DNA from 3 places in the Actinomadura sp. NPDC048955 genome. Region 1 is predicted to be linked to each of the others. Evidence: riboswitches for the same ligand, from Rfam matches in the RefSeq annotation. Region 1 holds a riboswitch; each other region holds the start of a gene.
The links. A riboswitch is a leader RNA that binds a small molecule or an ion and turns the genes downstream of it on or off. The one in region 1 is predicted to bind cyclic di-AMP.

Region 2: it holds a riboswitch for cyclic di-AMP, as region 1 does, so the genes downstream of both, AB0C84_RS20110 (CHAP domain-containing protein) here and AB0C84_RS29170 (NlpC/P60 family protein) in region 1, are expected to answer to the same signal.
Region 3: it holds a riboswitch for cyclic di-AMP, as region 1 does, so the genes downstream of both, AB0C84_RS05410 (NlpC/P60 family protein) here and AB0C84_RS29170 (NlpC/P60 family protein) in region 1, are expected to answer to the same signal.

What each region holds. Positions count from the first base shown of each region.
Region 1 is NZ_JBEZJI010000036.1:76,171-78,484, reverse strand. Features, by position in the region: gene typA (translational GTPase TypA) at 1-789, opposite strand, end outside; cyclic di-AMP (ydaO/yuaA leader) riboswitch at 980-1,115, shown strand; gene AB0C84_RS29170 (NlpC/P60 family protein) at 1,123-2,139, shown strand.
Region 2 is NZ_JBEZJI010000019.1:120,991-123,304, reverse strand. Features, by position in the region: cyclic di-AMP (ydaO/yuaA leader) riboswitch at 906-1,071, shown strand; gene AB0C84_RS20110 (CHAP domain-containing protein) at 1,086-1,754, shown strand; gene AB0C84_RS20105 (hypothetical protein) at 1,945-2,314, shown strand, end outside.
Region 3 is NZ_JBEZJI010000003.1:351,981-354,294, reverse strand. Features, by position in the region: gene AB0C84_RS05420 (RDD family protein) at 1-459, opposite strand, end outside; gene AB0C84_RS05415 (amino-acid N-acetyltransferase) at 465-992, opposite strand; cyclic di-AMP (ydaO/yuaA leader) riboswitch at 1,145-1,351, shown strand; gene AB0C84_RS05410 (NlpC/P60 family protein) at 1,355-2,314, shown strand, end outside.

The DNA.
Region 1 (2,314 bases):
CAGCTCGGTGATCTTCACCCGGTCGACGCTGCCGTCGTGCCGGCACCAGGCGACCTGCTGGCCCTTCTTGATCGTGCCGGCGTGCACCCGGCACAGCGCGATCCGGCCGAGGTAGCTGGAGGCGTCCAGGTTCGTCACGTGCGCCTGGAGCGGGGCGTCGGGGTCGTAGGACGGCGCGGGGATCGTCTCGGTGATGACCTTGAACAGCGGCTCCAGGTCGTCGCTGCCCGGCATGGCGCCGTCGGCCGGCTTGTCGAGCGAGGCCCGCCCGGCACGCCCCGACGCGAACACGATCGGGAAGTCGATCTGGTCCTCGTCGGCGTCGAGGTCCATGAACAGCTCGTAGGTCTCGTCCACGACCTCGTCGATGCGCGCGTCGGGACGGTCGGTCTTGTTCACGACCAGGATCACCGGCAGCCGCGCGGCGAGCGCCTTGCGCAGCACGAACCGGGTCTGCGGGAGCGGGCCCTCGCTGGCGTCCACCAGGAGCACGACGCCGTCCACCATGGACAGGCCGCGCTCGACCTCGCCGCCGAAGTCGGCGTGCCCCGGGGTGTCGATGATGTTGATGGTCAGCCCGTTGTGCAGGACCGCGGTGTTCTTCGCGAGGATGGTGATCCCCTTCTCGCGCTCCAGGTCGTTGGAGTCGAGCACCCGGTCGTCGACGTCCTGGTTCTCGCGGAAGGCGCCGGACTGCCAGAGCATGGCGTCGACCAGCGTCGTCTTGCCATGGTCGACATGGGCGACGATCGCGACGTTACGGAGGTCGTCGCGCGTGGAGATGGGCATGCGGGTTCGCCTTGCGTGAGAGTTCGGGAGTCGCCGCAGACGTGCGGCCGGACCCATTCTACTTGGCCGTGCGTACCACCCACTCCGAGCCGTTCGTCCCACCGGTCGCAGGGGCCTCGATTGGCCAACTTTGCGCATCCTTTGTAATCTGCCCGAGATCCGGTCGTCCGGAGTCCCACCCCCCGGGACTGCGACCGGAACGCCGAATCTCCCGCACGACGGGAGAACCGGGGACCCATCACCTCGGGGTGAATCGACGTTCGTCGTAGGGCGACTCCTGGCCCGAACCCGTCAGCTAACCCGGTAGGCGCACGAGGAGAGGAGAACACCGGCTTGGCTCCGGATCCCCATCGGCGGCGTCGCGTCCTGCCCACCGCCACCGCGACCCTGCTCCTGATCGGCCTCGGCGCCACCGCGCCGGACCTCGCCCACGCCGCCCAGCCGTTCCGGCCCGCCTCCGCGCCCATGGCGCCGAGCCCCACGCCGACGACGGAGAAGGGCCTGCGCAAGAGCCTCGACGCTCTGAACGAAGAGGCCGAGATCCTCACGGAGAAGTTCAACAAGGCCCGCGTGGAGTTCAACAAGGCCCGCAAGGCCGAGCAGGACGCCACCAGGGAGGCCGAGCGGCTGCGCGCCCTCGCCGAGCCCGCCCGCCAGAAGCTCGGCAGCCTCGCCGCCGCGAACTACATGGCCGGGGGCCCCGACGTCCTCTTCGGCTCCGGCGCCTCCGCCGAGGGCCTGTCCGACCGCGCCTTCCTCGCGCAGAGCCAGGCCACCGCCGTCCTCGCCCTGAAGAAGCAGATCGACCAGGCCGACGCCGCGGAACGCACCGCGAAGGCGAAGACCGCGCAGGTCAAGAAGGCCTGGGACGACGCCAAGAAGACCCGCGAGGCCGCCAAGACCAAGGTCTCCGAGGTGATGAAGCGCCTCGACAAGCTGACCACCACCCACGCGAGCGACCCCCGCACCGGCCTCAGCGCCACCGTGAAGGGCTCCGGCCTCCCCGCCAAGATGGCCCGCAAGGCCCTCACCAAACTCGGCTCCCCGTACGTGTGGGCCGCCGCCGGCCCGAGCAGCTTCGACTGCTCCGGCCTCGTCGTCTGGGCCTACGCCCAGGTCGGCAAGCCCGGCCTCCCCCACTACACCGGCGACCTGTTCGCCATGGGCTCGAAGGTCTCGCGCGGCGCCCTCCGCTCCGGCGACCTCGTGTACTTCGGCGGCAACCTCCACCACATGGGCATCTACCTGGGCGACGGCAAGTACCTCCACGCCCCCCAGACCGGCGACGTGGTAAAGATCTCCAAACTCTCCGACCGCTCCGACTTCGCAGGCGCGAACCGTATTTCTTAGCTTTTTCTCCTCCTTCGGGCCTTGGCGGCCCTCCATCGTCGAACAAAGCGGGCGATCGCTGGCATCGCTCCGGCTCGCTGCGCGATCAGGTTCTCGCTTCGCTCGAACCTGCCTTCGGACGCGATCGCGGCCTTGAGGTCGTTGCGTGGTTGCTGTGGTGGTTGAGGTCAGCGCG
Region 2 (2,314 bases), on a different contig from region 1:
GTGGTCGGGCTTCTGGTGCTGGCCGAGCATCTGAGAACCCCGGATGACCTGCTCAGCGAACTCACCGAGGTCGCAGCCAGGGGGCCGGCTCGCTGCTCCCGCGCGCGTCGATAGCGCGTGCCAAGAGCGCCGGGCCAACAACGGCCCGCGCCATGGGGATTCGAGTGGACGGCGTTGTACTCGTCGCCGAGATCGTCGATGTCGACGATCGGCCGAACAGTAACGGTTCGAGAAGAACCTCAACGGCTCAGCCAACCGGATCGTGTTCGAGGGTCCGACGCGGGTAGCGTCCCCCACCCACCCAAGGTGCGCCCTCTTGCAAGATCCTGATCTACCTGCCCGGGCGGGCTCGTCCGGGGCGAGATCAGATGCTCTTCCGCAGCCTGAGGACTGTGGTGTCGACCCGCCTAGACGACAGACATCGCACGCGCGCGGGTGGGCTGCGGGCGGGAAGAAGCGGCTTGGTGGTGCCGGGGGCCGTTCAGTACCCCGCGTTGTTCCTCCGGCCCATGCAGTGCTGACGTCCGGCATCGCCGCAGGCGGCGGGGGTCCGGCCCCACTCTCGGCGCCCGGTCGGCTCAGACCCGCATCCGCGTCCTAAAGGCAACGGATCATGTGGTGTGTGCATTACAGGCAATCTCCTGAGCGGTCAGGCGTGGTCGGTCCCTCGGGGTGGAGGGGGCCGACAAGAAATCTTTGGCGGTCTTGACCGGTCCACAGCCCTTGCGTGCAGGGAGCTTTGGAGAGTCTTTGCAGGTGGGTCGCGTCTTTGGGATGGGCTTGACGAAATATGGGGCCGCTTGAACCTGTTGTGGGTCTGTGACCGACGGGGAAGCCCGTCCGGAGCGCCCGACCAGATCATGAAGGGCGCGTCGAGTCCCTGATCATCAGGACGGCCGATCAAGGTACGTCCGCCGCCGAGTCCGCAGAGCGCCGATCACGGCGCAGCGGAGCCGGGGACCCACCGAAACACCGGGGTGAATCCGCACCCCCGCAATGCGCGGGGCCGCGGTAGGGCCACTTCCACGCCCGAACCCGACAGCTAACCCGGTAGGCGGACTGGAAGAACTCAGGAGAACCTTCGCATGACCGCTCGTACCTTCAACATGACCAAGCGCATGGGCGCCCGCGTCACCGCCGGAGCCGTCCTCTCCCTGGCGGGCGCGTTCGGCTTCGCCTCCCTGGCCCCGTCCGCCCAGGCGGACGCCAAGCCCGCGAACACCGTGCACGTCGCCCCCGTGTCCAAGGCCGACGCCAACGGCGCCCAGGCCGGCGCCTCCGCGCAGGACGTCATCAACCTCGCCCGCACGCAGGTCGGCACCCACGAGGACGCCTCGGGCAACAGCAAGTTCAACAACTGGTACGTCGGCTCGCCGCTGGGCGAGCAGAACGCCCACCGCATCGGTGCCGGCAGCGCCTCGGTCTACAAGGGCCAGTCGTGGTGCGACATGTTCGTGTCCTGGCTGGGCCAGCACACCGGCACCAAGGGCATGGGCGCCGACGCCTACACCGTCAGCCACGCCAAGTGGTTCAAGAAGACCGGCCGCTTCGGTGAGACCCCGAAGCCCGGCGCCGTGGTCTTCTTCGCCTGGAACGGCGGCGGCATCAAGGGCGTCGAGCACGTCGGCATCGTCGTGAAGGACAACCACGACGGGACCATCAACACCATCGAGGGCAACACCGGCGACGCCGTGAAGAAGAAGGTCCGCGACACCTCCACCGTCGCCGGCTACGGCTACCCCGAGTACCGGTGAGCTGAGGCCGTTCAGCGGCCCCTTGCCCCGCACCGTCCAGTGGTGCGCCCCCCTTCTCCCTCCCTGCGCGATCACACCCACGTCGCGAGCACGCCCACGTGCCGTGCGCCGGGTCCGTCATGCCCCAACGGCGAGCCCCTCACGCCCGAAGGCGTGACCCGGCGCACGGACCACCGAGCAAAGGACGAACATGCAGCAGCGAGTCATCGACACCGCCCTGATCGGCACCGCCCTCGCGGGCCTGCTGGTGACGGGCGTGGCGGCCGGGGCCACTCATGGGAGCCCGGCGGACGAGCCGGCGGCGCAGAAGGTCACCGGACAGCAGGTGGCCGCGCACAAGGCCGCCGGGCAGCAGTTGATCGGGCACAACGTCACCGACCAGCTGGTGTCCGGGCACAAGGTCACCGGGCAGCGGGTGTCCGAGCCCAAGGCGACCGGGCAGCAGGCGACCGGGCAGCAGGCGACCGGGCAGCAGGTGACCGGGCAGAACGACATGAAGGCCGCCCGCCATGCCACCGGCAAGGTCGCTCCGAAGAGCCACGCCGTTCTGGCGGGCAGCA
Region 3 (2,314 bases), on a different contig from region 1:
CGACAGCTGCACGGCCTCATAGATGAACGGCAGCACGGACAGGACGCAGAAGAGGGTGAAGATGATGGGCCAGTTCCAGACGCCGCCCTCGTCCTCCGTCTTGCTGCCGGGCTTGCCCAGACCGAACGCGCCGATCGTCACCGGCAGGACGAGAGCGAACCCGAAGACCGCGACGAGCGCGTTGTCGACGATTCGTGCGCCCGCCCTACGGTGGATCGGCGCCAGGGCCAAGTCACCGCCGTCGTCGTAGGAGGAGTTGTAGTCGTCGTAGGCGGGCTGCTGGTCCCACTGCTGCTGTTGCGGCTGCCATTGCTGCTGGGGCTGCTGGTCCCACTGCTGCTGGGACGACTGCTGCTGTGGTTGCTGCCACTGAGAACCTTGGTACGGAGGCGGCGGGCCGTAGGAACCCTGCCCCTGCTGGGGCTGGTAAGGCCGCCCGCGGTGGGGGGAATCGGGCATTTGAGTCAGTCCTCCAGGCGAAGCAACATCCGGGTGTTGCCCAACGTATTCGGCTTGACCCGGTCGAGGTCCAAGAACTCTGCCACGCCTTCGTCGTAGGAGCGGAGAAGTTCCTCGTACACCTCTGGCGCCACCGGAGTCCCAAGGATCTGCTCGAAGCCGTGGCGGGCGAAGAACTCCACCTCGAAGGTAAGGCAGAACACCCTTCGCACGCCGAGTTCACGCGCGTTCTCCAGGAGGCGGGTCACGATCCGGTGCCCGATCCCCCGTCCCCCGCATCCCTTGTCCACGGCGACCGAACGGACCTCCGCGAGGTCCTCCCACATGACGTGCAGGGCACCGCAGCCGATGACCGGCCCGGGCGTCCCGTGCTGGATGTCCTCGGCGACCCAGAACTCCTGGACGTCCTCGTACAGCTTGACGGTCGTCTTCTTGAGCAGGCGCCGCCCCGACCCGGCGTACAGGTCGACGAGCCTGCGGATCTCCTGGACGTCGGCGGTACGGGCACGCCGGATCACGACTTCCACAAACAAGCGAGATTATCGAACGCCGCGACCCGCCAGGCGACGCCCTCCTCGTTCTCTCGTTCACCGCGCCGCGCGACCTGCGAATTCGCAGGTTCTGGTTGGCATCCAATGCGGGGTCCGTTAGTGTCCATCGCTGACGTCGGCCCACCGCAGGACGGGGGCCGATCCCGCCGAGTCCCACGGGTCGCAACCAGCTGCCCGAGGAGCCGGGGACCCACTTTCGGAGCGTTTCGGGGATTCGCCCTGAGCGACGACCGTGAGGGGTGAATCCGCAGTCGCGGGCGATCGGTTCGCCCGCGGACGCGGACGGGCTGCTCCGGCCCCAACCCGTCAGCTAACCCGGTAGGCGGCTGAGGAGAGGAGTATTCGTGAAGCGATCGCGGCATGCTTCCCTTTCACGCTTCCGTGGGCGTGCGGCCTTCGTGGTCGGCGCGCTCGCCGTCGTTTCGGCCGCTCCGCACGCGATCGCCCCGCAGGCGATCGCCGTCGCGCACGCCGACCCCGAGCCCTCCGCCAAGGAGCTGAGGACCAAGGCGCTCAAGCTCGCCGACCAGCTGGAGCAGCTCACCGAGCAGTACAACGGGCTGAAGGTCAGGCTCGCGCAGTCGCAGCGCGCCGCCAAGGTCGCCACGGAGAACGCCAAGCGCCAGGAGAAGACGCTGGAGGCGCTCCGCCAGAAGGTCGGATCCCTCGCGGCGACGAGCTACATGCAGGGCGGCTCCGACCCAGCGGTGTCGTTCGTCGCCTCCCAGGACCCGCAGTCCATCCTCGACCAGGCGGCGACCCTTCACTACTTCGCCAAGCAGGACAGCACCCAGGTGCTCGGGCTGATGCAGGCCATGCAGTCCGCCCAGCGGGCCCGCAAGTCGGCCGAGACCCGCGCCAAGCAGGTCAAGGACCTGAAGACGCAGCTCGACTCGCAGCGGACGAAGATCACCGACGCCTACGAGAAGATCCGCGGCAAGCTCGTCGACAAGGACCCCACCCAGCTGGCCAAGCTCCCCGTCATCGGCACGGGCAAGGCCGCGCAGGCGCTCCGGTACGCGATGAGCAAGATCGGCCGCCCCTACGTGTGGGGCGCCGCCGGCCCGACCACGTTCGACTGCTCCGGCCTCACGATGTGGGCCTACAAGCAGGTCGGCATCAACCTGCCGCACTACACCGGCAGCCAGTGGAACGCCGGAACGCACGTGTCGCGCAGCGACCTGCAGCCGGGCGATCTCGTCTTCTTCTACTCCGACCTGCACCACATGGGGATCTACGTCGGCGGCGGCAAGATGCTGCACGCCCCGCACACCGGGGACGTCGTGAAGATCGCCTCCATGGAC